DNA from 3 places in the Streptomyces sp. NPDC048192 genome. Region 1 is predicted to be linked to each of the others. Evidence: riboswitches for the same ligand, from Rfam matches in the RefSeq annotation. Region 1 holds a riboswitch; each other region holds the start of a gene.
The links. Region 1 has a riboswitch for thiamine pyrophosphate ahead of thiO (glycine oxidase ThiO). Riboswitches for the same ligand answer to the same signal wherever they lie in the genome.
Positions count from the first base shown of each region.

Region 2: linked by a shared signal. The riboswitch ahead of thiC (phosphomethylpyrimidine synthase ThiC) and the one ahead of thiO (glycine oxidase ThiO) in region 1 are both predicted to bind thiamine pyrophosphate.
Region 3: linked by a shared signal. The riboswitch ahead of ACGFZN_RS29685 (thiamine ABC transporter substrate binding subunit) and the one ahead of thiO (glycine oxidase ThiO) in region 1 are both predicted to bind thiamine pyrophosphate.

Region 1 covers NZ_JBIDAL010000003.1:372,799-383,346, forward strand. Annotated here, with positions in the region: gene ACGFZN_RS07315 (phytoene desaturase family protein) at 1-573, shown strand, start outside; gene ACGFZN_RS07320 (hypothetical protein) at 608-1,525, opposite strand; gene metF (methylenetetrahydrofolate reductase [NAD(P)H]) at 1,582-2,505, opposite strand; gene thiE (thiamine phosphate synthase) at 2,656-3,303, opposite strand; gene ACGFZN_RS07335 (Rv2175c family DNA-binding protein) at 3,397-3,762, opposite strand; gene ACGFZN_RS07340 (NAD(P)/FAD-dependent oxidoreductase) at 3,902-5,134, opposite strand; TPP riboswitch at 5,318-5,429, shown strand; gene thiO (glycine oxidase ThiO) at 5,427-6,590, shown strand; gene thiS (sulfur carrier protein ThiS) at 6,593-6,793, shown strand; gene ACGFZN_RS07355 (thiazole synthase) at 6,797-7,591, shown strand; gene pknB (Stk1 family PASTA domain-containing Ser/Thr kinase) at 7,682-9,598, shown strand; gene ACGFZN_RS07365 (hypothetical protein) at 9,753-10,548, shown strand, end outside.
Region 2 covers NZ_JBIDAL010000004.1:394,307-404,854, forward strand. Annotated here, with positions in the region: gene ACGFZN_RS10090 (IclR family transcriptional regulator) at 1-87, shown strand, start outside; gene ACGFZN_RS10095 (SsgA family sporulation/cell division regulator) at 188-625, shown strand; gene ACGFZN_RS10100 (YibE/F family protein) at 747-2,312, opposite strand; TPP riboswitch at 2,394-2,571, shown strand; gene thiC (phosphomethylpyrimidine synthase ThiC) at 2,564-4,348, shown strand; gene ACGFZN_RS10110 (hypothetical protein) at 4,559-5,416, opposite strand; gene ACGFZN_RS10115 (metallophosphoesterase) at 5,598-6,677, opposite strand; gene ACGFZN_RS10120 (LacI family DNA-binding transcriptional regulator) at 6,957-8,069, opposite strand; gene hisC (histidinol-phosphate transaminase) at 8,501-9,580, shown strand; gene ACGFZN_RS10130 (cyclophilin-like fold protein) at 9,594-9,971, opposite strand; gene ACGFZN_RS10135 (cytochrome ubiquinol oxidase subunit I) at 10,181-10,548, shown strand, end outside.
Region 3 covers NZ_JBIDAL010000015.1:100,003-110,550, reverse strand. Annotated here, with positions in the region: gene ACGFZN_RS29715 (hypothetical protein) at 1-219, shown strand, start outside; gene ACGFZN_RS29710 (VOC family protein) at 331-744, shown strand; gene ACGFZN_RS29705 (LAETG motif-containing sortase-dependent surface protein) at 954-1,649, shown strand; gene ACGFZN_RS29700 (maleylpyruvate isomerase family mycothiol-dependent enzyme) at 1,724-2,521, opposite strand; gene ACGFZN_RS29695 (ABC transporter ATP-binding protein) at 2,546-3,565, opposite strand; gene ACGFZN_RS29690 (ABC transporter permease) at 3,595-5,196, opposite strand; gene ACGFZN_RS29685 (thiamine ABC transporter substrate binding subunit) at 5,235-6,308, opposite strand; TPP riboswitch at 6,380-6,488, opposite strand; gene rlmN (23S rRNA (adenine(2503)-C(2))-methyltransferase RlmN) at 6,516-7,622, opposite strand; gene ACGFZN_RS29675 (hypothetical protein) at 8,146-8,322, shown strand; gene ACGFZN_RS29670 (hypothetical protein) at 8,348-8,554, opposite strand; gene ACGFZN_RS29665 (YceI family protein) at 8,831-9,481, shown strand; gene ACGFZN_RS29660 (phosphatidate cytidylyltransferase) at 9,566-10,548, opposite strand, start outside.

The DNA of each region.
Region 1 (10,548 bases):
AGCCGGCTCACGGTGCTGCTGGCGCTGCGCGGCGGCCGGCCGGACGGCACGGCGCACCGCACCGTGGTGCACGCGCGCGATCGGGAGGCCGAGCGGGAGCTGGTGTTCGGCGGCTCGGGCGGGACCGTGGCGGGTCCGACGGTCACCGTGCTGCGCCCGGACGACCCGGCGCTGGTGCCGGACACCGCCCATGAGGCGGTGGTCCTGTCCTCGGTGGTCCCCGCCGGTCCCTGGCAGCAGGACCGGGAGATGCTCGACCGCCATGCGCGGCACATGATCGAGGCGGCCGGGCGGGCCGTGCCCGGGCTGCGGGACCGCATCCTCTGGACGGAGGTGCTCGCCCCCGCCGCCGTCGAGGAGGCCACGGGCGCGGTGGGCGGCGCGATACCGGCCCCGGCGCTCGCGGCGGGCGCCGGGCGCTTCCTGCATCCGGGCAACGCCACCGCCGTGGCCGGTCTCCTCACCGTCGGCGGCTGGTCGCACCCCGGCGGCGGCCTGCCGCACGCGGGCATGTCGGGAGCGCTGGTGGCGGGGCTGATCGTGGAGGGCCCCGGGTTCCGCGGCTCGCAGTGAGCAGGGCGCGGCCTCGGGGTGGGCGCTCCTCGCCTCAGAAGCGGTACTGCTCGTCGTAGCCGGCGCCGTGCTGCGGCTGCTCGGCGTGGCCCTGGTAGGGGTACGGCTGCTCCTGCGGGAGTTCGCCGCCGTAGGTCTCGTCGGTGCGCTGCTGCGGCACCCACACCCCGCCGGCCGGGGTCTCGCCGTAGCCGCCGCCGTACTGCTCCTGGGCGTAGCCCTGCTGGGCGTACTGCTGCGCGTAGCCGGTGTCGTACGCGGCGCCGCCGTAGGGCTGGCTGCCGATGTACGGGTCGGAGTAGTTGGCGTACGCCTGCTGTCCCCCGGTGTCGTAGCCGTAGCCCTGCTGGGCGTAGCCCGAGTAGTCGTAGGCGTAGTTCTGCTGGTCGGTGCCCTGGGACGGGGTGGCGGCCGCGTAGGCGGTGTCGCCGTAGACGCCGTAGGAGCCGGTGTCCTCGGGCAGGGGCTGCGGTTCGTAGACGGCGGTGGTCCCGGCGGCGGTGGGCTCGGCGCCCCGGGAGGCCGGTGTGAAGACGTCGTCGCGGTCGTAGTCCTCGTCGTAGGCGCCGTGGTCCGGGTGGTGGCCCTCGGCGTCCCGGTCGTCCTGCGGGCCGGCGGGCTCGGCGCCGTCGAGGTCCGGGTCGTGCCGGTCGGCCCTGCCGCGGCGGCGCTTGCTGCCGCCCTCGCCGTCCGCGTCGGGGCGCTTGACCGCCCAGCCGGCGGCGAAGCCGCGGCGGAACGACAGCGTGACATAGGTCTGGCCGACCGCGAAGGCGATCGCGCCGAGCCCGATGACGACGACCGAGGGCATCAGCACGCCGAGCACGACGCCGAGGAAGCCGGCGAAGGCGAGCAGCCGCCAGCGCAGCCGCGCCTTGTACTGCAGCAGCACCTCGCCCAGCAACCACAGTGCGACGATGCCGAACGCGATGTAGAGGACCGTCCAGCCCATGTACGCCCCTCTCCCAGTGACCGCTACGCAGTGTGTCGTATCGCGGTGCGGCCGGTCTAGGCCTGCGGGGGGTGGTGCAGGCCCAGGTTCTCGTAGATTTCCAGGGTCGCCGTGGAGTTGTTGAGCGTGATGAAGTGCAGTCCGGGCACTCCCTCGGCGAGCAGCCGTGCGCAGAACTCCGTGGCGAAGTCGATACCGATGGAGCGTACCGCCGCCGGATCGTCCTTGGCTGTGAGGATCCGCTCTTTCAGGGCGTCCGGGAAGCGGGCGTTGCTGAGCCTCGGCAACCGTTCCAGCATCTTCACGCTGGTGACGGGCAGGACCTCGGGGATCACCGGGGTGTCACAGCCCGCCGCCGCGACGCGGTCGCGCAGCCGGAGATACGACTCCGGCTGGAAGAACATCTGTGTGATGGCGTAGTCGGCGCCCGCACGGCACTTGTCCACGAAGTGGGCGACGTCGGTGTCCCAGTCCGCGGAACGGGGGTGCATCTCCGGGAAGGCGGCGACGCCCACGCAGAAGTCGCCCGACTCCTTGATGAGACGGACGAGTTCGGCCGCGTAGGTCAGGCCCTGCGGGTGCGGGACCCATTCGCCCATGGGGTCGCCGGGCGGGTCGCCGCGCACGGCGAGCATGTTGCGGATCCCGGCGTCCGCATACTGGCCGATGATGTTCCGCAGTTCGGCGATGGAGTGGTCGACCGCGGTGAGATGGGCGACCGGGGTGAGCGTGGTGTCGGCGACGATCTGCTCGGTCTCCTTGACGGTGCCGGCGCGGGTGGAGCCGCCGGCGCCGTAGGTCACGGAGACGAAGTCGGGCGCGACCGCCTCGACCCGCCGGAGCGCGCTCCACAGGTTCCGCTCGCCCTTGGGGGTCTTCGGCGCCGAGAACTCGAACGAGTACGTCGTCTTGCCGCTGGCGAGGATGTCGCGCACGGTGCGTGCGCGATCAGTCCTGGTGGAGGGGGTTCCGAGGGCCATACGGGCAGGTTAGCCAGGGGTGGGCGGTCCCCCAACCGGAGGACGGCGATTTGCCCGGATTGCCGGGTTGCTGTCCACTCCTTGGACAAAACCCCGGACAATGGTGCCGCCGGAACGGCCGGCGCCGCTCCCGGAACGGCCGGCCCGCTCCTAGAGCTGCCGGAGGCGCTTCGCGAACTCCGCCGCGGCCGCTCCCGGGTCGCCGGCCTCGGTGATCGCACGGACCACGACCACCCGGCGGGCGCCCGCGTCCAGCACCTCGTCCAGGTTGGCCAGGTCGATCCCGCCGATCGCGAACCAGGGGCGGTCGGTGCCCAGGCCGGCCGTGTACCGGACCAGGCCGAGGCCGGGCGCGTGCCGGCCGGGCTTGGTGGGGGTGGGCCAGCAGGGGCCGGTGCAGAAGTAGTCCACGCCCTCCTGCACGGCGGCGGCCGCCGCCTCGGACTCGGCGTGCGTGGAGCGGCCGATCAGCACCTCGTCGCCGAGAACGGCGCGGGCGGCCGGTACCGGCAGGTCGCCCTGGCCGAGGTGCAGGACGTCGGCGCGGGCCGCGTGGGCGACGTCCGCGCGGTCGTTCACCGCGAGCAGCTTGCCGTGCCGGGCGCAGGCGTCCGCGAAGACCTCCAGGTGCGCGAGCTCCTCGGCGGCCTCCATGCCCTTGTCGCGCAGCTGCACGATGTCGACGCCGCCGGCCAGGACCGCGTCCAGGAACTCGGGGAGGTCGCCCTGGCGGGTGCGCGCGTCCGTGCACAGGTACAGACGGGCGTCGGTGAGCGCGGCACGCGCGGCGTCGGACATACGTGGGTCCCCCTGATCGGTGTCCCTGGCTGCTGTCACGGGTGGCGTACGGGCACTGCGGCCCGCACGCCACCCCTTGTGGTGCGGGTCGGCTCAGACGGCGAGCGCCTGGGCGCGGCGCTTCACCTCCGTGCCGCGATTCTCGCTCAGGGCCTGCGCGGGGGTGCCGGGCAGGGTGTCATCGGGGGTGAAGAGCCACTCGATCATCTCTTCGTCCGTGAAGCCGTCGTCCCGCAGGAGCGTCAGGGTGCCGGACAGGCCCTTGACGACCTTGTCCCCGTCGATGAAGGCGGCGGGGACGTGCAGCGCCCGGTTCTCACCTCGGCGGACGGCGATGAGCTGGCCCTCCTTGACCAGCTGCCGCACGCGCGTCACCTCCACGCCGAGCCGTTCGGCGATGTCGGGGAGGGTGAGCCAGGCGGGGACGAGAGCATCGATCTTTGCGTCAATCTCGGTCACGGCACCAGGGTAGGCGCTCGGCCGGTCCGGTCGCGATGCGTCGTGCCGGGCTGTGTCGCCCGGCGGGGCGCGGCGGTGACCTGCTCGCTCGCGCGCGGCGGCACGCCGTGACCGTTCCGCGCGCCCTTCGGCGCGACGGTCACGCGGCCTTCGCGTCCTTCAGGGGCTTTCCGGGGTCGGCCAGGGCCGCCGGGTCCATACGGCTGCCCGCCTCGATCAGGCGCCGTCCCTGCGCGAGATCACGCGGTCGGCCCACCGCAAGCAGGGCCACCAGCCGGTCCTCGCACAGCCAGCACACCGTCCACGCCGGGCCCCCCGGGTCGCCGCGCCAGACCAGCCGGTCGGCGGCGGGGTGGTGGCCGGCGTACTGGACGAAGCGGCCGAACTGCTCGGACCAGAAGTACGGCACCGGGTCGTAGACCGCCGAGGTCTCGCCGAGGATGTCCGCGGCGACCGTGCGCGGGCCCTGCAGGGCGTTGTCCCAGTGGTGGACCATCAGCCGTTCGCCGTAGCGGGCGGAGGGGAAGGAGGCGCAGTCGCCGACGGCGTACACGCCGGGCACGGACGTGCGCAGCCGGGCGTCGGCGAGCACGTCCCCGTGCGGGCCCAGCTCGACCCCGGAGCCGGCCAGCCAGGCCGTGGCGGGGCGGGCGCCGATGCCGACGACGACGGCCCCCGCGGGCAGCCGGGTGCCGTCGGCGAGGAACACCGCGCCGGGCTCGACGCGCTCCACGCGCGCGTGCGTGCGCAGTTCGGCGCCCGCGTCGGCGTACCAGGCGGCCATGGGGGCGGCGACCTCGGCGGGCAGGGCGCCGGCGAGCGGCCGGTCGGCGGCCTCCACGACGGTCACCGCGCACCCGGCCTGACGGGCGGCCGTGGCGAACTCGGCGCCGATCCAGCCGGCCCCGACGACCACGATCTCGTGCTGCCGGGCCAGTACCGGCCGCAGCCGTTCGGCGTCGTCCAGGGTGCGCAGCAGATGCACGCCGGGCACGCCCTCGGTGCCCGGCAGGGTGACCGGCTCGGCGCCGGTGGCGAGGACGAGGACGTCGTACGGCACCGGGCCCTGCTCGGTGTCCAGCTCCCGCTCGGCGGGGCGCAGGCCCAGCACCTCGCAGCCGAGCCGCAGCTCGACCCCGAGGGAGTCGAAGTCCACGTCGAAGGCGGAGTCCTCGGCCTTGCCGAGCAGCACGGCCTTGGACAGCGGCGGCCGGTCGTACGGCTGGTGCGGTTCGGCGCCGATCACGGTGACGGCGCCCGTGAAGCCCTGCTCCCGCAGCGCGACCGCGGTCTGCACGCCGGCCATGCCCGCGCCGACCACGACCACGTGCCGCCCCTGTGACGTGCCCTCTTGTGCTGTCTGTTCGCCCACCCGATCACCATAGACACGTGACGGAGCGTCAGTCAGCGGCCATGCCCGGTGACCTGCTCCACACCCCCGGCAGCAGGACCCGGTCCCCCGGCGGCTCACCCTCCCGGGTGCCGACCGGACGGCCGCGCACGGCCGGGGGCGCTCTTACGGGCGGCACGGACGGCGGGCTAGGGTGGCCCCCGTACACGCACTCGCGGGAGCCCGGACGCACCGGGCTGAGAGGGAGGCTGGCGGCCTCCGACCGTACGAACCTGATCCGGGTCATGCCGGCGAAGGGAGGGGCTGGACGCCCATGTCGTCACGTACGTCCGACGTCCTCGTCATCGGGGGCGGGATCATCGGCCTGGTCACGGCCTGGCGCGCGGCGCAGCGCGGGCTGGCCACGGCCGTGGTGGACCCCGAGCCCGGCGGCGGGGCCGCGCGGGTCGCGGCCGGAATGCTGGCCGCCGTCACCGAACTGCACTACGGCGAGGAGACGCTGCTCGCCCTGAACCTGGAGTCGGCCCGCCGCTATCCGCGCTTCGCGGCCGAGCTGACCGAGCTGACCGGCCACGACCTCGGCTACCGCCGCTGCGGCACCCTCGCGGTCGCGCTCGACGCCGACGACCGCGCCCACCTGCGCGAGCTGCACGCGCTGCAGCAGCGCTCGGGCCTGGACTCGCAGTGGCTGTCCGGGCGGGAGTGCCGGCGCCTGGAGCCGATGCTGGCGCCCGGGGTGCGCGGCGGGCTGCGGGTCGACGGCGACCACCAGATCGACCCGCGGCGCCTGACGGCGGCCCTGGTGGCCGCCTGCGAGCGCACGGGCGTCGCCTTCCACCGCGCGTGGGCCGAGCGGCTGGACGTCACGGGCGGCCGGGCGGCCGGGGTGACCACCGCCGACGGCACCGCGCTGCGCGCCGGGCAGGTGGTGCTCGCCGCCGGGAGCATGAGCGGGCGGCTCGCGGGCGTGCCCGAGGCGCTGCTGCCGCCGGTGCGCCCGGTGAAGGGGCAGGTGCTGCGGCTCACCGTGCCGCGCCGGTACGCGCCCTTCCTCAGCCGTACCGTGCGCGCCGTGGTCCGCGGCAGCCAGGTGTACCTGCTGCCGCGGGAGAACGGCGAGCTGGTCGTCGGCGCGACCAGCGAGGAGCTGGGCTGGGACACGACCGTCACCGCGGGCGGGGTGTACGAGCTGCTGCGCGACGCCCACGAGCTGGTGCCGGGCATCACCGAGCTGCCGCTCACCGAGACCCGGGCCGGGCTGCGCCCCGGCTCCCCGGACAACGCGCCGCTGCTCGGCCCGTCCGGGCTGGACGGGCTGCTGCTGGCAACCGGGCACTACCGCAACGGGGTGCTGCTGACGCCGGTCACCGGCGATGTGATGGCACGGCTGCTGGCCGACGGCGAACTGCCGGACGAGGCCCGCCCGTTCACGCCGCGGCGCTTCGGCGCCCCCGCCCTCGTGGAGCAGCCCGCATGAACATCTCGATCTCTGTCAACGGAGAGCGCCGGGAGATCGCCCCGGGCACCGCCCTCGAGGCGGTCGTACGGTCGCTGACCCCGGCGCCGTCCGGGGTGGCCGCCGCCGTCAACGAGACCGTCGTCCCGCGCGCGCGGTGGGCCGCCACGGCGCTCGCCGACGGCGACCGGGTCGAGGTCCTCACCGCGGTCCAGGGAGGCTGAGCCATGGCCGACGATCTCTTGGTCCTCGGGGGTACGACGCTGTCGTCGCGGCTGATCATGGGCACGGGCGGGGCGCCCAGCCTGGACGTGCTGGAGCGGGCGCTGGCCGCGTCCGGCACGCAGCTGACGACGGTCGCGATGCGGCGGGTGGACCCGTCCGTGCACGGCTCGGTGCTGTCGGTGCTCGAGAAGCTGGGCATCGGGGTGCTGCCGAACACGGCGGGCTGCTTCACCGCGGGCGAGGCGGTGCTGACCGCGCGGCTGGCGCGCGAGGCGCTGGGCACGGACCTGATCAAGCTGGAGGTCATCGCCGACGAGCGGACCCTGCTGCCGGATCCGGTGGAGCTGCTGGATGCGGCGGAGACGCTGGTCGACGAGGGGTTCACGGTGCTGCCGTACACCAATGACGATCCCGTGCTGGCGCGCCGGCTCGAGGACGTGGGGTGTGCCGCGGTCATGCCACTGGGTTCGCCGATCGGGTCCGGGCTGGGCATCCGCAACCCGCACAACTTCCAGCTGATCGTCGAGCACGCGCGCGTGCCGGTGATCCTGGACGCGGGGGCCGGCACGGCGTCGGATGTGGCGTTCGCCATGGAGCTGGGGTGCGCCGGGGTGATGCTCGCCTCGGCGGTGACCCGGGCGCAGGAGCCGGAGACGATGGCCGCCGCGATGCGGCACGCGGTGGAAGGGGGCCGGCTGGCCCGGCTGGCCGGACGGATTCCGCGCAGGCACTTCGCCGAGGCCTCCTCCCCTAGCGAGGGACGCGCCCGCCTGGATCCCGAGCGGCCGGCATTCTGATCGCGGCGCCGTCACAGCTGTGCTGCATTCCGTCACCGGCACCGGCGCACCGTGCGGCGTTGTCGGTCGCTCCTCGTAGACTCCCCTGTCGTGGATACGACCCTTCAGGACCCCCTCGTCGGGCAGGTGCTCGACGGCCGTTATCGCGTCGACGCGCGGATCGCCGTCGGCGGGATGGCCACGGTCTACCGGGCCCTGGACACCCGTCTGGACCGTGTGCTCGCGTTGAAGGTGATGCACCCGGCGCTCGCGGCGGACGGATCGTTCGTGGAGCGGTTCATCCGGGAGGCGAAGTCGGTGGCCCGGCTGGCCCACCCGAACGTGGTGCAGGTCTTCGACCAGGGCACCGACGGGTCGTACGTGTACCTGGCGATGGAGTACGTCGCCGGGTGCACCCTGCGGGACGTGCTGCGCGAGCGGGGGGCGCTGCAGCCGCGCGCGGCGCTCGACATCCTCGAACCCGTCCTCGCCGCGCTCGGGGCGGCGCACCGGGCCGGGTTCGTGCACCGGGACATGAAGCCGGAGAACGTGCTGATAGGCGACGACGGCCGGGTCAAGGTCGCCGACTTCGGGCTCGTGCGGTCCGTGGACACCCAGACCGGCACGACCGGCGCCGTCCTCGGCACCGTGTCGTACCTCGCCCCGGAGCAGATCGAGCAGGGCGGCGCCGACGCGCGCGTCGACGTGTACGCGTGCGGTGTCGTGCTGTACGAGATGCTGACCGGCGCCAGACCGCACGCGGGGGACTCCGCCGCGCAGGTGCTCTACAAGCACGTCCACGAGGACGTGCCGCCGCCCTCGGCGCTGGTGCCGGGGCTGCCGTACGACCTGGACGAGCTGGTCGCGTCGGCGACCGCGCGCAGCCCGGAGATCCGGCCGCAGGACGCCGTGGCACTGCTCGCCCGGGCCCTCGAGGCGCGCCGGGGCCTGAGCGACGCGCAGCTGGACGCGATGCCGCCGCAGGCGGTCACGGCGGAGCACGACAACGCCGGCGACCGCACGAGCGTGATACCGCGCTCCCTGACCGTGCCCCGGCCGCTGCCGGTCGGCGACGAGGAGCCGGACGCGGACGGCGTGCGGCACACCAGCCGGCTGCAGGCGCCCCCGGTGCCGCCGCGCAGGTCCGGGCGGCTGGTGCTGACGGTCGTCGCCGCCCTGCTGGTGCTGCTCGGCGCCGCCGCCGGGATTTGGTACATCAACTCCGGCCAGTTCACGAAGGTCCCGCCGCTGCTGGCCAAGACCGAGGCGCAGGCCCGTGCCCGGCTGGAGTCGTCCGGTCTGGAGGTCGGGCAGGTCAAGCGGGAGTACAACGACACCGTGGCCCGGGGCACGATCATCGGCACCGACCCGGCGCCGGGCGCCCGCATCCGTGACCACGACCAGGTGACGCTGACCATCTCGCTGGGCCCGGAGACGGTGAACGTGCCGGACGTCGAGGGCCGCACGCTGGCCGAGGCGCGGGCGCGGCTGAAGTCGGACGGCCTGGAGCCGGGCATGGTCACCCGTCAGTTCAGCGAGGACGTGCCCGCCGGCTCGGTGATCGCCACGACCCCGCAGGCCGGGACCAGGCGGCACGCCGGCTCGGCGATCGCGCTGACCGTCAGCAAGGGCAGCCCGGTCGACGTGCCGGACGTCACCGGCGACGACCCCGCCGACGCCCGGCAGGAGCTGACGGACGCCGGACTGAAGGTGCGGATCGCGTCCGGACAGGTCAACTCGGAGTACGACAAGGGCAAGGTGGCCCGGCAGAGTCCGGGCGACGGCAGCCAGGCCGCCCGCGGCGACACGGTGACGCTGACGCTGTCCAAGGGCCCGGTGATGGTCGAGGTGCCGGACGTGACCGGCGACAGCGTCGACGACGCCCACAAGGCGCTGGAGGGCGCGGGCTTCAAGGTGGACGAGGACCGCGGGCTGCTCGGCCTGTTCGGCGACACCGTGAAGAAGCAGTCGGTGCGGGCCGGCGACAAGGCCCCCAAGGGCTCCACCATCACGATCACCATCCGCTGACCAGGGCGCCCGCGGGCTGCTCGGCGGCAGGGGCAACTGCCCGCCGCCGACGGCCCGTTGCCCCCTGCTTCCACCCCCTGCCAGGCCGCTACTATGGCGGCTCCGCAGGCGCGTGTCCGGTGCCGGGGCAGACGGGGGGAGAGGTCTCTTGGGGGTGGAACCGGTCGCGGAGCTGACCGCAACCGACGTCTGGCAGGTGAGCATCCTCGGGCCCACGGGCACCCCCGTGGGCGGCGGTGTCGTCATGCCGCCGCGGTACGTGCTGACCTGCGCGCACGTGGTGACGAGCGCCCTCGGCCGGCAGTGGCACGACGACCCGGGCGCCACCGTGACGATCGGCCTGGGCAACGGCGTGCGGCTGCGCGGCTCCCCCGGCGGCGGGCACCACTACGCCGGCGGGCACTCCCACGAGGACTTCTCGGTGCTGACCCTGCACGGCGATCTGTCCCTGGTCGCGGACCGGTTACCCGCCTCGCACGGCCATCTGTCCGCGGGCTCCTACAGTGCCAAGCGGCGGATGCAGGTGTACGGCTATCCGCAGGGGCAGCCGCACGGCGTGTGGGCGGACTGCCTCATGGCCGGCCCCGGAGGGCCCGACGCGGCGCTGATCCAGCTGAACGACGCGCCCGACACCGGCCGCAGGGTCGGCAAGGGGTACAGCGGCTGCGGCGTGAAGGACGTGGCGACCTCCCGGGTGACGGGGCTGGCCGTGCTGCGGGACAAGGCGCCGGACGCGGGGGTGACGTGGATGATCCCCCTGGCGCGGCTGGCGCGGGCCTGGCCCCCGCTGCGCGCCGCGCTGGCGCTGTCCGGGGAGCTGCCCCCGGACCCGCCCGGCGCCGAGCCGGACGCCGGCCCGCACCGGATGCCGCTGGACGACGGCCCGTTCGACGCGGAGGCCATGGACGACCTCTACCGCCTGCTGCTGGACGGCGCGGTGCCGCTGCCGG
Region 2 (10,548 bases), on a different contig from region 1:
GCCGACCGGCTGTTGCCTGCGGCTCGGCGGCTGCAGACGGAGATCGGACGGCATCTGGGAACGCTCACGCTCTCTATCAGTATCTGAAAACTTACTCCTTGTGATCTGCTGTGTACGTTCAGCAAGATTTGACCACGGTCGGAGGGATCAAACCCGGCCAGTCGATGTCCATACGACGGGGTAGACGATGCGCGAGTCCGTACAGGCAGAAGTCATGATGAGCTTTCTCGTGTCCGAGGAGCTCTCCTTCCGCATTCCGGTGGAGTTGCGCTACGAGACCTGTGATCCCTATGCCGTGCGGCTGACCTTCCATCTGCCCGGTGACGCTCCGGTGACCTGGGCCTTCGGGCGTGAACTGCTGATCGACGGCGTCGGCAGGCCCTGCGGGGAAGGTGATGTGCACATCGCTCCGGCCGACGCCGAGGTGCTGGGCGAGGTGCTGATCCGGCTTCAGGTGGGTGGCGACCAGGCTCTGTTCCGCTCCTCGGCACCGCCGCTCGTGGCCTTCCTGGACCGCACGGACAAGCTCGTGCCGCTCGGTCAGGAGGGCGCGCTGGCCGACTTCGACGCGCATCTGGAAGAGGCCCTGGACCGCATCCTGGCCGAGGAGCAGAGCGCCGGCTGAAGCGTTACGGCAGCGGAGGCCGAAGTGTCCCGCGGTGCCGCGTGGGACGGTGCAGGAACGCTTCTGCGCAGCAGGGTGCGGCCTTGGCCGACGACGCGGCATCCCACGCGCGGTCGCCTCCTCACCGCTTCCGGCGTCGTCCCCGCCCTCCCCGCGCCGCAGCGGGCGGGGCCCCGGCCGCTGCCGGCGTGTCCGGGCCGGGGCGATCGGCCGCGACCACCAGGGCGGCCAGCGCCGTGGTGACGGGCACCGAGGCAACCAGGCCGATGGAGCCCACCAGCGTGCGCACGATCTCCTCGGCCACCAGCTCGCTGTCGGCCACCGTCCCGACGCTGCTCTGAGCGATCGAGAACAGCAGCAGCAACGGCAGCGCGGCACCGGCGTAGGCGAGGACGAGGGTGTTGACCACGGACGCGATGTGGTCCCGGCCGATGCGAATGCCCGCCCGGTACAGCCCCCGCCAGCCCATCGAGGGGTTGGCCTCGTGCAGTTCCCACACGGCGGACGTCTGGGTCACGGTGACGTCGTCCAGCACACCGAGCGAACCGATGATGACGCCGGCCAGCAGCAGACCGCTCATGTCGATCGACGGATACAGGCCGTGGATCAGGCCGGTGTTGTCGTCCGTGTTGCCGGTCAGCGCGGCCCAGCCGATGAACAGGGAGCCGAGCACGCCGATCAGCGACAGGGACACCAGCGTGCCGAGCACCGCCACGGACGTGCGGGCCGACAGGCCGTGGCACATGTACAGGGCGATCAGCATGATGGCGCTCGCCCCGACCACCGCCACGAGCAGCGGGTTGGAGCCCTGGAGGATCGCGGGCAGGATGAACAGGGTCAGCACCAGGAAGCTCACGGCCAGTGCGACGAGCGCCATCACCCCGCGGAGCCTGCCTACGATCACGACGGCGAGGGCGAAGATCGCGGCGAGCAGTGTCATGGGGATCTGCCGGTTCACGTCGGCCACGGAGTACTGCAGGTCTCTCGGCGCCGAGGGCTCGTAGGCGACCACCACCTTCTCGCCCTGATGCAGCTGCCGGGTCTGGTCCGGCTGGACGATCTCGGTGAACGTACGGCCCTTGTCCTTGCCGGTGTCGACCCGGACGGTCGCCTTCTTGCAGGTGCCCTTCGCCTGTTGCTGCGCGGAGGTGCCCTCGGCCGTGGAGGTGTCTCCCGTCGGGGTGTCACCGGAGGCGTTGACCGATTGGCAGCTCACCTCGACGACCCTGGTGACGGTGGCGTTCTGTGTCTCGCGGTCGAAGCCGACGCCGGTGCGTTTGTGCGGTGGGGCGCCCCCGGGCCAGAGCACCAGCAGGCCGACCGCGACCGCCGCTGTGAACGGGATCAGGATCGCGGCGATGACCTTGCGCAGGTGCCGGGAGACGGGGGCGGCGGGTCCATGGCTGTGACTGTGCCCGTGCCCGTGCCCGTGTTCGTTCTCCCTCCCCCTCCCCTTCCCCTGTTCCTGGCCGTGCCCGGTTCCGTGCTCGTCATGGTGGGCGTGACCCTGGCGATGACCGGGCACCTGTTCAGCGCTGGAGTTCCCGGTGCCGGCGGTACGGCCGTCGTATTCATGGCCGCCGTACCCATGGCCGTCGGGCACGTGGCCGTCAATCATCTGGTCCTCGTGCTGCCCTGGGCCGCCTCTGCGAGGCGACCCAGGCGGCCGATACGGGTACTGCTCCATGCTGGTCACCGCCCGATCATTGCAAGAACGGCAGGGGGCCCACTGTTCATCGCGCCACAGATGACGCTAGCGTGGAGGCACCTTTGCACACGCGGGAGCTCGGAGCACCGGGCTGAGAGGGCGCTGACCTCCGTACGCGCGATGTTTCACGTGGAACATGCCATGTTCCTCACGAAACACCGACAGACGGAAACCGCTGCGTCGACCGCCGAACCTGTTACCGGGTAATGCCGGCGTAGGGAGTAGGTCTCATGACCAACAAGGACGCACGCACGCCTGCCTCCGTTCAGGACGAGACGTCCCAGGAGGCCCGGAAGTCCATCGGCTGGCACAAGGCGTATGTCGAGGGTTCGCGCCCCGACCTGCGCGTGCCGGTCCGTCAGGTGCACCTCACCAACGGGCAGTCCGTCACGCTGTACGACACGTCCGGCCCGTACACCGATCCACTCGTCGACACTGACGTACGCAGGGGACTGCCGCCTCTGCGCGAGAACTGGATCATCACCCGAGGCGACACCGAGGAGTACGCGGGACGTCCCGTCCGCCCCGAGGACGACGGGATCAAGCACACCGCACCGCGCGGTGGGCTCCGCAACCTGGACGCCGTCTTCCCCGGACGGCCGCGGCAGCCGCGCCGGGGCCGGGACGGCGAAGCGGTGACGCAGCTCGCGTACGCGCGCCGGGGCGAGATCACCCCGGAGATGGAGTTCGTGGCCATCCGGGAAAACGTCTCTCCCGAGGTGGTTCGCGAGGAGATCGCGGCGGGCCGGGCGGTACTGCCCGCCAACGTCAACCACCCCGAGATCGAGCCGATGATCATCGGCAAGCGGTTCCTGGTGAAGGTCAACGCCAACATCGGCAACTCCGCGGTGACTTCCTCCATCGAGGAGGAGGTGGAGAAGATGACCTGGGCGACCCGGTGGGGTGCCGACACGGTCATGGACCTGTCCACCGGCCGCAACATCCACACCACCCGCGAGTGGGTGCTGCGCAACTCCCCCGTCCCCATCGGCACGGTGCCGCTCTACCAGGCCCTGGAGAAGGTCGACGGCAAGGCCGAGGAACTGACCTGGGAGATCTACAAGGACACGGTCATCGAGCAGGCCGAACAGGGCGTGGACTACATGACGGTCCACGCGGGCGTCCGGCTGCCGTTCGTGCCGCTGACCGCCAACCGCAAGACGGGCATCGTCTCACGCGGTGGCTCGATCATGGCCGCCTGGTGCCTGGCGCACCACAAGGAATCGTTCCTGTACGAGAACTTCGAGGAACTCTGCGAGATCCTCGCCGCCTACGACGTCACGTACTCGCTGGGCGACGGCCTCAGGCCGGGTTCGATCGCGGACGCCAACGACGAGGCTCAGTTCGCGGAATTGCGAACTCTTGGGGAACTCAACCGGATCGCCAGGCGTTTCAACGTACAGACCATGATCGAAGGCCCGGGACACGTCCCGATGCACAAGATCAAGGAGAACATCGACCTTCAGCAGGAGATCTGCGATGAAGCTCCGTTCTATACGCTCGGCCCGCTGACCACGGACATCGCGCCGGCGTACGACCACATCACCTCCGGCATCGGCGCCGCGATGATCGCCTGGTGGGGCACTGCGATGCTCTGCTACGTCACGCCCAAGGAGCACCTGGGCCTGCCCAACCGTGACGACGTCAAGACCGGCGTCATCACGTACAAGATCGCCGCACACGCGGCCGATCTCGCCAAGGGGCACCCAGGCGCCCAGGAGTGGGACGACGCACTGTCCGACGCCCGCTTCGAGTTCCGGTGGGAGGACCAGTTCAATCTCGCCCTGGATCCGGACGCGGCCCGTGAGTTCCACGACGAGACCCTGCCGGCCGAGCCCGCCAAGACGGCCCACTTCTGCTCCATGTGCGGCCCGAAGTTCTGCAGCATGAAGATCTCGCAGGACATCCGCCGCGAGCACGGCAGCAGCCCGGCCGAGATCGAGGAGGGCATGGCGCAGAAGTCGAAGGAGTTCGCGGCGAGCGGGAACCGGGTGTATCTGCCGATCGCCGACTGAGCGGGACGGAAGTGAACTCGCCGCGCCGGGACGCCCGTTGAGGCGGCCGGTGCGGCCGAGGAACGGCAGGGGCGGCGGCTGACCGGGGTGGTCGTGCCACACCGGTTGGCCGCTCGGCTCGCCGCCCGATCCGGCCCAGGCCGTTCATGTCCCCTGCCGTTCAGGGGGGCCGGGGCCGTCCGGGTGTTGCTTCCGGGTGTTGCTGCGGGATCACTCGGGCTGGTGCTCCGGGCCGCCGAAGTCCGGGCTCGTGTAGTCGGGGCTGGTGAAGCTCGGCCGGCCGGACGCGGTGCCGTCGTCGGGACTGCTGAAGCCGGGGCGGTCGTATCCCAGGCGGGGCATACGACCGCGCGGGGCGGGCGGGGTCGTGTGGCGCGCGACCGGTCCGGGCTCGGCGAGCGCCTCCGTCAGGAACGGCACGATGCCGCGCTCCAGCAGGGCCTGACGCCAGGCTTCTCTGGCGCTGTCCAGCTCCCGGTGCGCCGCGTCGAGCGCCCGGGCCTGATCCGAGCTGCCGTTGCGCAGGGCGGTCAGGAGCAGTCCGACCGCGGCCACGAGGATCGCGGCCGCGGTCACCGCGCCGAACACCCAGCCGGCGGTGAGCATGGTCCCGGCGAAGTCCTGTCCCGGGCTCAGCGTCCTCAGGATGTAGCCGACGAGGAGGAAGATCGCCGCGGCGGTACCGGAGAGGACCGGAGCCAGTACGGCGATGACCGCGACGGCGCCCGCGCCGGTGTTCTCGGCCGGCTCGCCGAGGGAGGGGACGAGCCCGGCCGTGGCCGGACTCGCGTCGTCGGCACGGGAGTCACCGGCGGCCGCGGGGGCCATCGCCGGCTGGCGCAGTTCCTGGCGGACCTTCACATAGTGCTCGTATTCGGCCGCCGCAGCGGCCGTTATCAGTGCGGTGGCGTTGAGCGCCATGGTGCGCAGCTGCTCGGGATTGAGCCGCTGTCCCACAGCGGCCAGTTCCGGTCGCTGTGGGGCGGAGCGCAGCGCCTCATCGAGGAGCCGCTCGAATTCCTGGCGGTCCTCGTTCTGCAGGTGCTGCGGAACGCTGTTCATGTGCATCCCCCGATGCTCCGTAGGGCTTGGGGCTCGCACGCCGGCGAGCCGTCGGGCAGAAACGGAGGGGAGCCTGCTACGGATAAGCCGATGGTAGAGCCGTGACGGCACACGGAGACAGGGGGTTGCCGGAATTTGCCCCATCGGCCCGGGGACACGCGGGCCGGGGCGCCGCTCGGCCGAACGGTCAGGTGGCCAGGGGAAGTTGCCGCACCAGCAGCTTTCCGGCCATGGTCACTCCGCCGTCCATCGCGATGGCGAGGCCGTCGGCGTAGACGTGCGGTCCCTCCACGACCGGGCCGCTGCTCTCCTCGCCGTCCTCGGAGCCGACCTCGCCGAGCAGGTAGGGAATCGGGCTGTGGCCGTGAACGATGCGGGTGCCGCCGTACGTATCGAGGAGGGAGCGCACGGCATCGGCGCCGCCCTCGTCGCGGAAGGAGAACCGCTTGGTGAACTTGCGGAACAGATCCCAGCACTCGTCCGCGTCGTTGCGGGTGAGGGTCTCGCGGACGGTGTCGTTGACCGCCTCGATGGAGTCGCCGTAGTCGAGGTAGGCGGTGGTGTCCGAGTGCACCAGCAGATAGCCGTCGACCTCCTCGACGGCGTCGAGGCGGGCCATCCACTGCAGGTGGTGGTCCTGCAGGCGGTCCATGTCGGTCTTCTGGCCGCCGTTGAGCAGCCAGGCGGCCTGGAAGGTGGCGGTGCCCGCGCCGGAGTTGACGGGGGTGTCGCCGAACCGCTTCGCGCCGAGCAGCAGCAGCTCGTGGTTGCCCATGAGGGCCTTGCAGTAGCCGCCGGCCGCGGCGGCCTCGGCGGACAGCCGCATCACGAGGTCGATGACGCCGATCCCGTCGGGCCCGCGGTCGGTGAAGTCGCCGAGGAACCACAGCCGGGTGGTGCCGGCGCACCACTGGCCGGAGGCGTCGATCAGCCCCTGCTCCTGGAGTGCGGCCACCAGTTCGTCGAGGTAACCGTGGACGTCGCCGACGACGTACAGCGGGCCGGGGCCGGTCGCGGGCTGCGGGGCCGGGGCGGCAGGAGCCGTCTCGGCGCTGGTGACCGGGGTCTCCGCCCGGTTGATGACGGGCAGGTCGCGCTGGGTGGGCGTGTAGCCGTCGGGGTACGCCTCCTCGGCGGGCGGCGCGGTGTCGCCCGGGTGGGCGGTGTGGACGTACGGACCGGTCTCGTGGACGTACGCAGGTACCCGGAAGTCGCGCAGCGTCGTCGTCCGCTCCACTTCGGGTCCCTGACCGGCCCCCTGAGTCATCAGACCCCTCCACCATCGCGCCGCATCTGCACCCCTTCGGACTGCCTGGTCGCAGCGGTCCGCGGTGTCGTGGGCCCATCATAGGAATGCGCGTCGCGCCGTGTGATGACCCAGGGGTGGTGAATCGGAACAAGACTCCAGTTCACCGCGGCTTTCGCCCCGTTTGGGCAGATGTTCGGCCGGTTCGGGGCCGACCGGACACCCGGCCCGTGTGCCGTCGGCCCGCCGAGCCCCTCGCCCGGCCGGCGCGGGCACGGGGCGAGCGCCCCGCTTTCCGCGCTATCTGTCGTCCGGTGTCCGCGGCGGACTGACCGTGGTGCGCGGCGGACGGCGCTGCGAGGAGGTGCGCACGATCAGCTCTGTCGGTATCACCTGCTCGACCGGCTGGTCCGACTCCACGCCCTCGATGGCGTCGATGAGGAGCTGGACCACCGCGGTGCCGATCCGGCGCGGCTTGAGGGAGAGCGTCGTGATGGGCGGCTCGGTGCTGGCGTACACCATGGACTCGCTGCAGCAGACGAGCAGCAGGTCCTCGGGGACGCGCAGGCCGTAGCGGCGGGCGGCGGCCAGCAGGTCGGTGCCGTTGGGGTCGAACAGGCCGTAGACCGCGTCGGGCCGGTCGGGGCGGGCGAGCAGCCGGTCGGCGGCGACGGCGCCCGCGCACGGGTCGTGGGCCGGGTAGGCCTCGTAGACCGGGTCCTGGCCGACCCGCTCGCACCAGTGCAGGTAGGCGGTGGTGGACAGGTGGGTGTACGTGTCCGTCGTGGTGCCGGTGAGCAGGCCGATACGGCGGGCGCCGGCGTCGGCGAGGTGGTCGAGGATGCCGAGTACGGCGGCCTCGTGGTCGTTGTCGACCCATGCGGTGACCGGCAGGGTGCCGGCCGGGCGGCCGTCGGAGACCACGGGCAGGCCCTGCCGGACGAGCTCGGTCACCACGGGGTCGTGGTCGGAGGGGTCGATGACGACGGTGCCGTCGAGCGCGACGTTGGACCACACGTCGTGGCGGGAGGTCGCGGGGAGGATCACCAGGGCGTAGCCGCGGGCGAGGGCGGCCGAGGTGGCGGCGCGTGCCATCTCGGCGAAGTACGCGAACTCGGTGAAGGTGAAAGGTTCATCCCCGTACGTCGTCACGGTCAGGCCGATGAGACCCGACTTGCCGGTACGGAGGGTGCGGGCGGCCGCCGAGGGGCGGTATCCCAGCCGGTCGGCGACCTCACGGACGTGGCGCCGGGTGGCATCCGGGAGCCGGCCCTTGCCGTTGAGGGCGTCGGAGACGGTTGTGATGGAGACTCCGGCGGCGGCGGCCACGTCCCTGATGCCCGCCCGGCCCGGCCGGCTGCCTCGACGTGAGGTTTCCGCGCGGCTCACCTGGTGCTTCCCTGCTGCTGTCATGGCGAGCCGATAGTAGGGCTCATGCGGTGGGGTAGTGCGGACGCATATGCACGCGTTGACAGGCACGTTTCTGCAAGGTCGTGAGGCGCTAACTGCCTTAGAAACAAAGCCAGTTGAACGATACTTCGGCAAGACGTGTCGTGGTGGCGCGTATGGACCTGCCAAGTGCCCGATGTTTCGAAGAGGTCTCAACTCACCTGCACGAGGGATGCGCGCTACGGCGCGAGCCACCGGCGCGTAGATATATGTACGGCGCGCCCCCTGAAACGTACGCCTTCGTACAGCGATGCCCCGGGATGGTGCCGGGACCGGCCCGGTCCGCGCATCGAAGGCCCGCGACCTGTACGCACCGGGGCCGAATCCTCATAAGGTGAGGAGTATTGGAAGCCGGCGGCGTCGACGGTCCGCCGGTGGTCGCGAGGAGGACTGCGGTGAGCGAGACGAGCCCCAAGCTGCGCGCCGAGCTGGAGGGTATCCCCACCTACAAGCCGGGCAAGCCGGCCGCGGCCGGCGGGCCGGTCGCCTACAAGCTGTCCTCCAACGAGAACCCCTATCCGCCGCTGCCCGGCGTCATGGAGACCGTGACCGCGGCGGCCTGCAACTTCAACCGCTACCCGGACATGGCGTGCACCGGGCTGATGGAGGAGCTGTCGGAGCGCTTCGGCGTCCCGGTCTCCCACCTGGCCACCGGCACCGGCTCGGTGGGTGTCGCCCAGCAGCTCATCCAGGCCACCAGCGGTCCCGGCGACGAGGTGATCTACGCCTGGCGGTCCTTCGAGGCGTACCCGATCATCACCCAGATCAGCGGCGCCCGGTCGGTGCAGGTGCCGCTCACCCCCGGCGATGTGCACGACCTGGACGCCATGGCGAACGCGATCACCGACCGGACGCGTCTGATCTTCGTCTGCAACCCCAACAACCCGACCGGCACGGTGGTGCGGCGGGCCGAGCTGGAGCGGTTCCTCGACCGGGTGCCCGGCGACGTCCTGGTGGTGCTGGACGAGGCCTACCGCGAGTTCATCCGCGACCCCGAGGTGCCCGACGGTGTCGAGCTCTACCGCAGCCGGCCCAACGTCTGCGTGCTGCGTACCTTCTCCAAGGCCTACGGGCTCGCCGGGCTGCGCGTCGGATTCGCGATCGCCCATGAGCCGGTCGCGGCGGCACTGCGCAAGACGGCGGTGCCCTTCGGCGTCAGCCAGCTCGCCCAGGAAGCGGCGATCGCCTCGCTGCGGGCCGAGGACGAGCTGCTCGGCCGGGTCGGTTCGCTGGTGTGCGAGCGCACGCGCGTGGTCGACGCGCTGCGCGCCCAGGGCTGGACGGTGCCCGAGACGCAGGCGAACTTCGTGTGGCTGCGGCTGGGGGAGAGCACGCTCGCGTTCGCTCAGGCTTGTGAGCAGCACGGTGTCGTGGTCCGGCCGTTCCCGGGGGAGGGTGTGCGGGTGACGGTCGGCGAGACCGAGGCGAACGACATCTTCCTGAAGGTGGCGGAGGCGTTCCGCAAGGAGCTGTAGTCCGGGACGGGCTCTACTCGTCGATCAGTTCCACCCGGACGGGGTCGCCGTCTCGTACGGTCGCCAGTGCGCGGGCGTCCCCGTCCAGGCTTCCGAGGATGTTGCACGGACTCGCGAGGCGGCACTCGTCACCTCGCGAGATCGGTGTCGGCCCATAGGGGAGGGCGAGCGCGTCGCCGTCCGTCCAGAAGGCCACCGTGCCCGGCTCCACGACCTGCCGGGCGTCCGTTTCACGTGAAACAGCGACTCCTGTGTCGAAATAGACCTCCTCGCCCCATGTGCAGGCGCTGGAGGTGAGCGGCAGTGCCTTGGCGAGGGCCTGGGCGGTCGGACTGTCTGCGTCGAGGGTCGCGGTGATGTTGCCCGCGGGCCAGGAAATACGAATCTGCATGGCGCGCAATTCAACAAGATGTTGAAGTCGCTGCCAAGGTCTTGACTCGGTGGCGATAGGGCCACCCCGCCCTACCGGGCCGAAAATCAGTGCGTCATAATGGCTTGTGAATGTGAACGCGTTCACAAGCGCGTCCCGTTTGCCTTGTATGTGCGTGACAAACGGGGCAATCCGCCGCTGTACCACGGCGTAGTAAGGAGAGTGACGACGTGGACCTGGCTCTGGCGCCGGAGACACTGGCGCGCTGGCAGTTCGGCATCACCACCGTCTACCACTTCCTGTTCGTTCCGCTGACCATCTCCCTGGCCGCCCTCACGGCCGGGCTCCAGACGGCCTGGGTGCGCACGGAGAAGGAGAAGTACCTCAGGGCGACGAAGTTCTGGGGCAAGCTCTTCCTGATCAACATCGCGATGGGTGTGGTCACGGGCATCGTGCAGGAGTTCCAGTTCGGCATGAACTGGTCCGCCTACTCCCGGTTCGTCGGTGACATCTTCGGTGCGCCGCTCGCCTTCGAGGCGCTGATCGCGTTCTTCTTCGAGTCGACCTTCATCGGTCTGTGGATCTTCGGCTGGGACAA
Region 3 (10,548 bases), on a different contig from region 1:
GCGCTGCTGGTGACCGGCTGCACCGTCGCCACCCTGCTCACCGCGGCCGTGGAGACCCGCCAGTGCCGGGCGGAGACGACGGCGGCGCTGCTCCGGCTCGGCGCGCCCGCCACGATGCTGCGCGCGGCGGCGGCCCTGCGCGCGGCGGCCCTGGTGGCCCTCTTCGGCCCGCTCACCCTGGCCGTCGCCGCCCTGGCGGCCCTCCCCGTGGAACGCTGACCGCCCGCCCGCGGAAAAAAGGCATCCGGCGACCGATGAGTTCTCCCGGGCCTCCCGGTCCAACCAACCGAACACACCGACGTACGGCGCGGAGCGCCCCGGGAGGACCCCATGTACCAGTACCGGCAGATGATCTTCGTGAACCTGGCCGTGAACGACCTCGACGCCTCGAAGAAGTTCTTCACGGAGCTGGGCTACACGATCAACCCCCAGTTCAGCGACGACAACGCCGCCTCCGTGGTGATCAGCGACACCATCGTCGCGATGCTGATGACCAAGCCGTTCTACGCGACCTTCACCAAGAAGGAGATCGCCGACGCCAGGACGACCAGCGAGGTGCTGATCGCGCTCAGCGCCGAGAGCCGCGAGAAGGTGGACGAACTGGTGGACAGGGCCCTCTCGCTGGGCGCCACGCCGAGCGGCGAGACCCAGGACCACGGCTTCATGTACGGCCGCTCCTTCGACGACCTCGACGGCCACTCCTGGGAGGTCGTCTGGATGGACCCGGCGATGGTGCGGGACTGACGCTCCGTCAGGCGGCTTGTCCACGCGGTCAAACGTATCTGCGGGTAATAAGCAGGTAAAGCCAACAGCCGTTGGCGGCCTATGCATTGACACTGCTTATGAAGCGCTTATAGACCTGTGAGTCTCTTGGGGGTGGTGGGGCACACATCTCGTCCGGTGCCCCAACTCCCCCTCAACCCCCCGCAGTTGCACACTGTAAAGGACAAGCGTTGTCCATAACTCACCGTGGCGCACGTCGTTCCGTGCGCATCCTGGGTGTCGCCTCCGCGTCGGCCGCGATCGTGCTGGGTGTCTCCGGCTCCGCGCTCGCCTGCCAGATCGGTGACTTCAAGGCCGAGGCCGGCTGCGCCGGTGACAAGGGCCAGATCGTCATCACCGACACCGACGGGTCCGGCACCAAGGCTCACATCACCGTCTTCGAGAAGAACGACGCCGTCGAGACCAAGGTCGCCGAGGCCGATGTGCAGGGCTCCGCCCAGGGCACGAAGACCCCCATCGACGTGGACTGGAAGGCCAAGACCACCTACAGCATCGAGGTCAAGGTCGACAGCGGCCGGTTCCACTTCGACCAGCGCATCAACCCCGACCTGACCACCCCGGCCGAGGCCTGCAAGAAGGAGGAGTCGCCGACCCCGACGGCCCCCTCGAAGCCGACGCCGAAGCCGTCGAAGTCCGCCCCTGCGGAGTCGGCCACCCCCACCCCGTCGGTCTCCGCGTCCAGCTCCGCCCCGGCGAGCGCGCCGAGCAACGCGCCCTCCCCGGCGGCCGGTGACTCCAACCTCGCCGAGACCGGTGCCAACTCCAACACCGGCCTGATCGCCGGCATCGCCGGTGCGCTGGTCGTCGTCGGCGGCGGCGCGGTCTACTTCGGCATGCGCCGTCGTGGAGCGCGCGGCAACGGCTGACGCCCCGCCCGCCGGCATCCGTACACCACCGCGGCCCGTCCCCCTATCCCCAGGGGACGGGCCGCGGTCGTACGTCAGCCGAAGGTGGCGTGCTTCCGCCAGAACTCCAGCACCTCGCGCTCGCCGACGACCTCCAGGCCGGGGGCGTCCAGCGGCAGCCGGTTGTAGAAGGCGAGCAGCACGGAGGTGAGCGGGCCGCGCAGCGCGACCGTCGCCTTCTCGTGGCCGCGCCGCCAGCTCAGCCCGTCCTCGCCCAGCTCGATCAGCCACTCGGCGTTCAGCTCCGCGGCGGCGTCGGTGGCGTGCAGATGGATGCTGCGGCCGGGCCCGCGCAGCTCCGCCGCCCACGGGCGCGCCCCGGAACGCTGCACGAACTGCGCGATCTGGAGCCACTCGTCCAGCGCGTCGGCGGCGACGTCGGGCGCGACGTCGTAGGGCGCGCCGACGGTGAGCGCGGCGTCCGCGCGATGGACGGTGATCTCGTGGGTCATCCGCCGGGCCCAGAACCCGCTGGGGACCATGCCCATACAGGACCACACCTTGGCCTCGGGACCGGCCTCGCGCAGCGCCCCGACGATCATCTCGCCGGTCTCCGCGAGCCAGGCGTCCAGGGCCGCCGCGTCGCCCTCGGCCCGCGGTCCCCCGCCGAGCGGCACCTGCTCGCGCGGGAGCATCTCCTGCGCCCGGGTCCGCACCAGCGTGGCCGCCCAGCGCAGGGCGCCGCCCATGTGCCGTACGAGCCGCTCCAGCGTCCACTCCGGGCAGGTCGGCACGGTGGCCGACAGATCGGCGCCCGACGTCACCAGCGCCCTGAACCGGTCCACCTGCTGGGCGATCTCGTCGCAGTAGCGATCATGCGTGAGCAAGGTCATGCCCCCACCCTAGGTCGGGGGCGATCAGTCGAGCACGACGATTTCGGCCGCGTCGAACTCCACGCCCACGGTCTGGCCGACCTCGGGCGCGTCCCGCAGCGCGCAGGCCGCCTCCAGGCGCGGGGCGTCCGCGGGCCGCAGGCGGACCGCCACATGGGTGCCCCGGAAGGTGCGCGCCGTCACCGTGCAGCGCAGGCCCGCGTCGGCGGCCACCAGCCGTACCCCGGCGGGCCGCACCAGCAGGCTGCGGGCGCCCTGCGGCGAGCCGTCGGGCACCGGCAGCTTGCCCCAGGGACTGTCGGCGGCCGTACCGGCGACGGTCGCCTCCACCACGTTGTCGAAGCCGAGGAAGCGGGCCACGAACGCGTCGGCGGGCCGCTGCCAGACCTCGAGGGGCGTACCGGACTGCGCGATCCGCCCGTCCCGCATCACCACCACCCGGTCGGCCAGCGCGAACGCCTCGCCCTGGTCGTGCGTCACGGCGAGCACGGTCGTGCCCAACCGGCCGAACAGTTCCCGCAGTTCGACCACCAGGCGTTCACGCAGCGACCGGTCGAGCTGGCCGAGCGGCTCGTCCAGCATCAGCAGCCGGGGGCGGGGCGCCAGCGCGCGGGCGAGGGCCACGCGCTGCTGCTCGCCGCCGGAGAGCGAGGCCACGGCCCGCCGGGCGGCCCCGGGCAGCCCGACCAGCTCCAGCAACTGGGCGACCCGGGCGTCCCGTTCGCCCTTGGCCACGCCGTGCATGCGCAGCCCGAAGGCCACGTTGGCGCCGACGTCCCGCTGCGGGAAGAGCTGGTGGTCCTGGAACATCAGGCCGACGCCCCGCTTGTGCGCGGGCACGCCCGCCTGGTCCCGGCCGTCGAGCAGCACCCGTCCGGCGGACAGCGGCTGGAGCCCGGCGACCGCCCGCAGCAGGGTGGACTTCCCGCTGCCGCTGGGCCCGAGCACGCACACCACCTGGTGCTCGGCGACCTCCAGGCCGACCTCGTCCAGCACGTCCCGGCCGCCGAGGCGCACGGTCGCGGCATCCAGGCTCAGCAGCATCGCAACTCCCCGGTCGTCTCCGGCGGCATCTAGAACTCCCCCGTCCGGTCGGTGCGCAGCCGCTCCAGAAGCAGCAGCGCGGCGGCGCACACCACCATGAGGATCGTCGAAAGGGCCATCGCCTGGCCGTAGTTGAGGTCTCCGGGGCGGCTGAGCAGCCGGGCCACGGCGACCGGGAGCGTCGGGTTGTCGGGCCGGGCGATGAACACGGTCGCCCCGAACTCGCCGAGCGAGACGGCGAACGCGAACCCGGCCGCGACCAGCAGCGCCCTGCGCACCATCGGCAGGTCCACCTCGCGCCACACCCGCCAGGGCGAGGCCCCGAGCACGGCGGCCGCCTCGCGCAGCCGTACGTCCACCGCGCGCAGCACGGGCAGCATGGTGCGTACGACGAAGGGGGCGCCGACCAGCGCCTGGGCGAGCGGCACCACGATCCAGGACTGGCGCAGGTCCAGCGGCGGCTTGTCGAGGGCGATCAGGAAGCCGAAGCCGACGGTCACGGCGGAGACGCCGAGCGGCAGCATCAGCAGCGCGTCGAAGCCCCGCACCAGGCGTCCGGCGTCCCGCCGGGCGAGCGCGGCGGCAGCGAGAGCGCCGATCACCACGGCGATGGCCGTGGCGGCGACGGCGTACTGGAGGGACGCCCACACCGCGTGGACCGGCGCCACCAGGAACGTACCGCCGTCGGCGTCGGCGAGCGCCCGGTAGTAGCCGAAGTGCGGTGCGTCGAGGGAGCGCTGGACGAGGACGGCGAGGGGCAGCACCAGGAGCAGGGCGACGGTGCCGAGGACGAGGGCGAGCAGCGCCCACTGCCCGGCGCCGCGCGGCCGGCGGGCGGTCACCGCCGGGTCCACCAGCCGCAGGGCACTCTCCCGGCGCCGCACGGTCCAGGCGTGCACGGCGAGGATCGGGCCGACGGCGGCGAACTGGACGAGGGTGAGGACGGCGGCCGTGGACAGGTCGAAGACCTCGGAGGTCTGCCGGTAGATCTCCACTTCGAGGGTGGAGAAGGTGGGGCCGCCGAGGATCTGGACGATGCCGAAGGAGGTGAAGCAGAACAGGAACACCATCAGCGCGGCGGCGGCCACGGCGGGCGCCAGCGCGGGGAGGGTGACCTTGCGCCAGGCGCCGAACGGCGAGGCGCCCAGCATGCGGGCGGCCTCCTCCTGCCGGGGGTCGAGCTGGGACCACAGCCCGCCCACGGTCCGTACCACGACGGCGTAGTTGAAGAAGACGTGGGCCAGCAGGATCGCCCACACCGTGGTGTCCAGCCGTACGCCCCACAGGTCGTCGAGCAGCCCGCCGTGCCCGACGAGGGCGAGGAACGCGCTGCCGGCGACGACGGTCGGCAGCACGAACGGCACGGTGACCACGGCCCGCAGCACCTGCCGGCCCGGGAAGTCGAGGCGGGCGAAGACGTAGGCGGCGGGCAGCGCGCACAGCAGGGTGAGCGCGGTGGAGGCGAGCGCCTGCCAGGTGGTGAACCACAGCACGTGCCGGATGTCCGGCTGGGTCACCACGTCCGCGAGCCGCCCCCACCGCCAGGCGCCGTCCGCCTTCAGCCCGCGCGCGACGATCGCGGCGACGGGCCAGGCGAAGAACAGCGCGAAGAACGCGACGGGCAGGGCCATCAGCCCCAGCCGCGCCGCGTACCTCCGCCGGGGGCCGGCTACTTCAGTACGAGCGAGGTCCACGACTTGACCCACTGGTCACGGTTGGCGGCGATCTTGCCGGGGGCCATGGTCTCGGGGTGCTGGGCGGCCTTGCCGTACTCGGTGAACTCGGCGGGCACCTTCGCGCCCTGGACCACCGGGTAGACGAACATGTTCAGCGGCATGTCCTCCTGGAACTCCCTGGAGACCAGGAAGTCGATGAACGCCTTGGCGCCCTTGGTGTTCTTCGCGTTGCTCAGCAGCCCGGCGAACTCGATCTGCCGGAAGCAGGTGCCGTACGACACGCCGGTCGGGGCGGTGCTGGGCCGCTTCTTGGCGTAGATCACCTCGGCGGGCGGGGAGGAGGCGTACGACACGACGAGCGGCCGGTCGCCACCGGCCTTCCTGCCCTCCGAGGAACCCGAGAACTCCTGGTAGTACGCCTGCTCCCAGCCGTCGACGACCTTGACGCCGTTGGCCTTGAGCTTCTTCCAGTAGCCCTGCCAGCCGGTGTCCCCGAACTGCGCGGCGCTGCCCAGCACGAAGCCGAGGCCGGGCGAGGAGGTGGCGGCGTTCTCGGTGACCAGCAGGTTCTTGTACGCGGGCTTGGCGAGGTCGGCGAAGGACTGCGGCGGGGTGAGGTGGTGATCGGCGAAGTACTTCTTGTCGTAGTTGACGCAGATGTCGCCGTAGTCGACGGGCGTGACCCGGTGCTTGTCCTTGTCGAGCTGGTACGGGGCGCCGACCTTGTCCAGGCCCTTGGCGGTGTACGGCTGGAAGAGGCCGTTGTCGAGGGCGCGGGAGAGCAGGGTGTTGTCGACGCCGAAGAAGACGTCGCCCTGCGGGTTGTCCTTGGTCAGGATCGCCTTGTTGACGGCCTGCCCGGCGTCGCCGTCCTTGAGGACCTTGACCTGGTACCCGGTCTTCTTCTCGAAGTCCTTGAGCACGCTCTTGGACACGGCCCACGAGTCATGGCTGACCAGGGTCACGGTCTTGGAGCCGGCGGTGTTCTTGGCGTCCGTCGATCCGCACGCGGACAGGCCGATGACGCCGAGGCCGACCGCGACGGCCACGAGGGTCTTGTTCTGCACTGGTTGTCCTCCTGGGGGCTGGCCAGGAAGAGACGCGGCCCCGCCCGGAGAATCCGGGCAGGGCGCAACAGCTTGAGTGATGACCGAACTTCCTACCCAGAATGACCTGGGCGAGGTTCAGAGGGTCTGCGGCCCTGTCCGCCGCACTCTCAGCGCTGTGGCGCTCCCCTGTCGGAATATGAAGATGTGATTGGGACGGTGGCCAGATTACCGCTCGGTGGCCGCCAGCTGACCACAGGCCCCGTCGATCTCCTGCCCCCGGGTGTCCCGGACGGTGACCGGCACACCGTGGGCGGCGATGGCCTCCACGAACGCCTTCTCGTCCTCCGGCCGGGAGGCGGTCCACTTGCTGCCCGGGGTCGGGTTCAGCGGAATGAGGTTGACGTGCACGGGCTTGCCCTTCAGCAGCCGCCCGAGCCGGTCCCCGCGCCACGCCTGATCGTTGATGTCCCGGATCAGCGCGTACTCGATCGACAGCCGCCGCCCGCTCTTCTCGACGTACTCGAACCCGGCGTCGAGCACCTCGCGCACCTTCCACCGCGTGTTCACGGGGACGAGGGTGTCGCGCAGCTCGTCGTCGGGGGCGTGCAGGGAGATCGCGAGCCGGCACTTGAAGCCCTCGTCGGCGAACCGGTGGATGGCCGGCACCAGCCCGACGGTGGACACGGTGATCCCGCGCTGCGAGAGCCCGAGCGCGTCCGGCGCGGGATCGGTGAGCGCCCGGATCGCACCGACCACCCGCTTGTAGTTGGCGAGCGGCTCCCCCATGCCCATGAACACGATGTTGGACAGCCGCGCAGGCCCGCCGGGCACCTCTCCGTCCCTGAGCGCCCGCATCCCGTCCACGATCTGGTGGACGATCTCGGCGGTGGACAGGTTCCGGTCCAGACCCGCCTGCCCGGTCGCGCAGAACGGACAGTTCATCCCGCACCCGGCCTGCGAGCTGATGCACATGGTGACCCGGTCCGGGTACCGCATCAGCACGGACTCCACGAGGGTCCCGTCGAACAGCCGCCACAGCGTCTTGCGGGTGGCCCCCCCGTCGGTCGACAGATGCCGGACGACGGTCATCAGCTCCGGGAACAGCGCCTCACGCAGCTTCTCGCGCGAGCCGGCGGGAATGTCCGTCCACTGCTCCGGGTCGTGCGCGTACCGCGCGAAGTAGTGCTGCGAGAGCTGCTTGGCACGAAACGGCTTCTCACCGACCTCGGCCACCGCGTCCTTACGCTCCGCAGGCGTGAGATCGGCAAGATGCCGCGGCGGCGTCTTGGCACCGCGCGGCACGACAAAAGTAAGTTCTCCGGGCTTGGGCATGGTGGTACCAGTGTCGCAGATCCACTTGGGTGACCTGGGGTGCCAGTCGCTACGACTGTCCGTAGTGGTCGTCGCCGTCGGCACTGAGCGGTCCTCCCCACTGACGAAGGCCCCGAGGCCTGGGAGGTCCATCCCGAGCGGCATGCCGCGATCTCCGCGGTGGTGACCGTCGAGCCGGGATCCGTGAGCCGGGTGCGACTCTGAGCGTGTCAGCCGCCCTTGGCCGACTGGGCAGCGGCATCCAGGCCGTTCACGCCGGAACCGATCACGACCGCGTCGAAGGTGGGTGGCATCAGCGCTCCTCCGACGTGAGGGGTCGGCCATGGCTCCGCCTGAGCGAGCCACCATCAGCGAGGACGAGGGCGTGGCCCTGGCCAGTCCGGCCTTCCCCTCGGGCGCCGGGCTGTCCACGCGTGCAGGCGCCGCCCCAGGACCTGAGCATCCGGTCAGGCACTGGCGTGATCAGCGGCAACCGCGTCAGGGGTCGGCCGGGATAGGGTCTCGCGGACCGGGGAGGTGAGTCGTGGCCGCGCTTTTCCACTCGGGTGTCGTGGCCGGCGTGGCGTTGCTGGCCTTCCTGGTTCTGCGGGAGCACGGAACCCGGCTGGCGAAGGCGGCTTCCTGGTGGTGTCTGGCGGTCGCCGCCCTCCCCGGACTGGGACTCCTCGGCGTCGTTCTGCAAGTGGTCCTCGGGTCGTGAGACGGGGGCGGGGCGGCGTTCCCGCTTAGAGGCAGGGCACGTTGGCGTAGCCCGGGTAGTAGTAGCGGCCGGCTGGGCCCATGCTGTGGACGCAGCGGTCGAGGGTGGGGGTCTGGGGCTTCGGGGTGTCGGTGGCGGCGGTCGCGGTCGGGGTGATCAAGAGGGTCGCCCCCAGGATCATCGCCGCCACCGCCGATTTCTTGCCCGGCATGCGCCTGCGGATCGTCTTCATGGCCGCCCTCCTTCGGGCCGAGGCGGGAGCGCCGTGCGGTCCACGGGGCGACGGTTCGGCGCTCATGTTCCCGTTATGGTCATATGCCTTAGGCATGGCGTCAATGGGTTCAATCGGGCATTTCGGGTTCGCGGTGGCTTTTCGGGCTCCCGTCGTGATCAATGGAACCGGCACGGGACAGTCGCCGTTGCTGCGCGTGGTGAAGTTCTGCCGGGGAACGGTCGGGTTTCCTGGTCGGGTCTTGTCCGGCCACCTGCCCTGGCGTAACCACGAGCCATGAACCTTTTCGGCCGCAACTCCTTCCAGCGGCGTGCACAGCCGTCCGCCGCCCCCGTGGCGACCGCCGCCCCGCGGGCCGGTGCCACCGCCGTTCTGCCCGACCCCGAGCTGGCGCATCTCACCGGCGAGTGGCTGATCGATCCCGCGCACAGCAGGATCGGGTTCTCCGTGCGGCACGCGATGGTGACGACGGTGCGGGGCGCGTTCACCGAGTACGAGAGCCGCCTCTACTTCGACGGCCGCCAGCCCACCCGCTCCCGCGCCGACATCGTGCTGTACACCGCCAGCGTCGACACCGGTGTCGAGCAGCGCGACTCCCACGTGATCGGGCGGCAGTTCCTGGACGCCGGGGCGCATCCGCGGATGACCTTCACGAGCACCGCCGTACGGCTCGTGGACGCGGACGTCTACCGCATGACCGGCGACCTGACGATCAAGGGCACCACCCGGCCCGTCGACCTGGACCTCACCTACATCGGCCATGTCACCGACGTGTTCGGGGACGAGCGCGTCGGCTTCGACGGCACCACGACGATCAACCGCTCGGACTGGGGCCTGACCTACGACGCCCGGCTGGCCCAGGGCGGGGCCATGGTGAGCGACAAGGTCCGCCTCCAGTTCGACATCGCCGCCATCCGGGCCACGTGACGCCGGACGCGTAACGACCGCGCACACGGGAACGGCCCCGTCCTCCGCGAGGACGGGGCCGTACGTACGCCGGCGTACGAAGGCTCAGGCCGAACCGACGAACAGCACCAGCAGCAGCCACACCACCGGGGCCGTGGGAAGCAGGGAGTCCAGGCGGTCCATGATGCCGCCGTGGCCCGGGAGCAGGGTGCCCATGTCCTTGATGCCCAGGTCGCGTTTGATCATGGACTCGCCGAGGTCGCCCAGGGTGGCGCTGGCCGCGACCGCGAGCCCCAGCAGCAGCCCCTGCCACCAGCTGCCGTGGTGGATCAGGAACTGCATGCACAGCGCGCCGGCGACCATCGCGAAGGTCACCGCGCCCACCAGGCCCTCGCGGGTCTTGCCGGGGCTGATCCGGGGGGCCAGCTTGCGCCTGCCGAAGCGCCAGCCGACCGCGTACGCGCCGGTGTCGCTGACGACCGTGAGGAGGAGGAAGGTCAGCACCCGCCAGGGGCCGTCGTCCGCGGTCAGCATCATCGCGACGAACGTGGCCAGGAACGGCACGTAGAAGGCCGCGAAGACGCCCGCCGTGACGTCCTTCAGATAGCCCTCCGGCGGCTCGGTCATCCGCCACACCAGGGTCGCGAGCGCCGTCAGCGCCATGGCGACCCACGCGCCCTCGGCGCCGCTGACGTACCCGGCGACCACCATCGCCGCACCGCCCACCGCGAGCGGCACCAGCGGGGCCTTGATCTCCTTGCGCTCGCGCAGCCTGCTGGTCAGCTCCCACAGGCCGACGACGACCGCGACCGCGATCACCCCGACGAACACGGCCTTGTAGACGAACAGCGAGGCGACGATCACCACTCCGAGCCCGATCCCGACCCCTATGGCCGCGCTCAGGTCACGGCCCGCGCTCTTCTTCTGCGGCGCTGGGGCCGGCTGGTGGGCGTCGGGCATGGGCTCCGGATTCTGGTTCTCGGCCGGGAGTGTCCGGGCCTGCGGGTCCTCGGGGCGCAGCGCGTCGCGGAATTCCTGGAACGAGGGGCCGCTTCGCCGGGCGGCCCCCAGGTCGCCGTCCTCGTCGG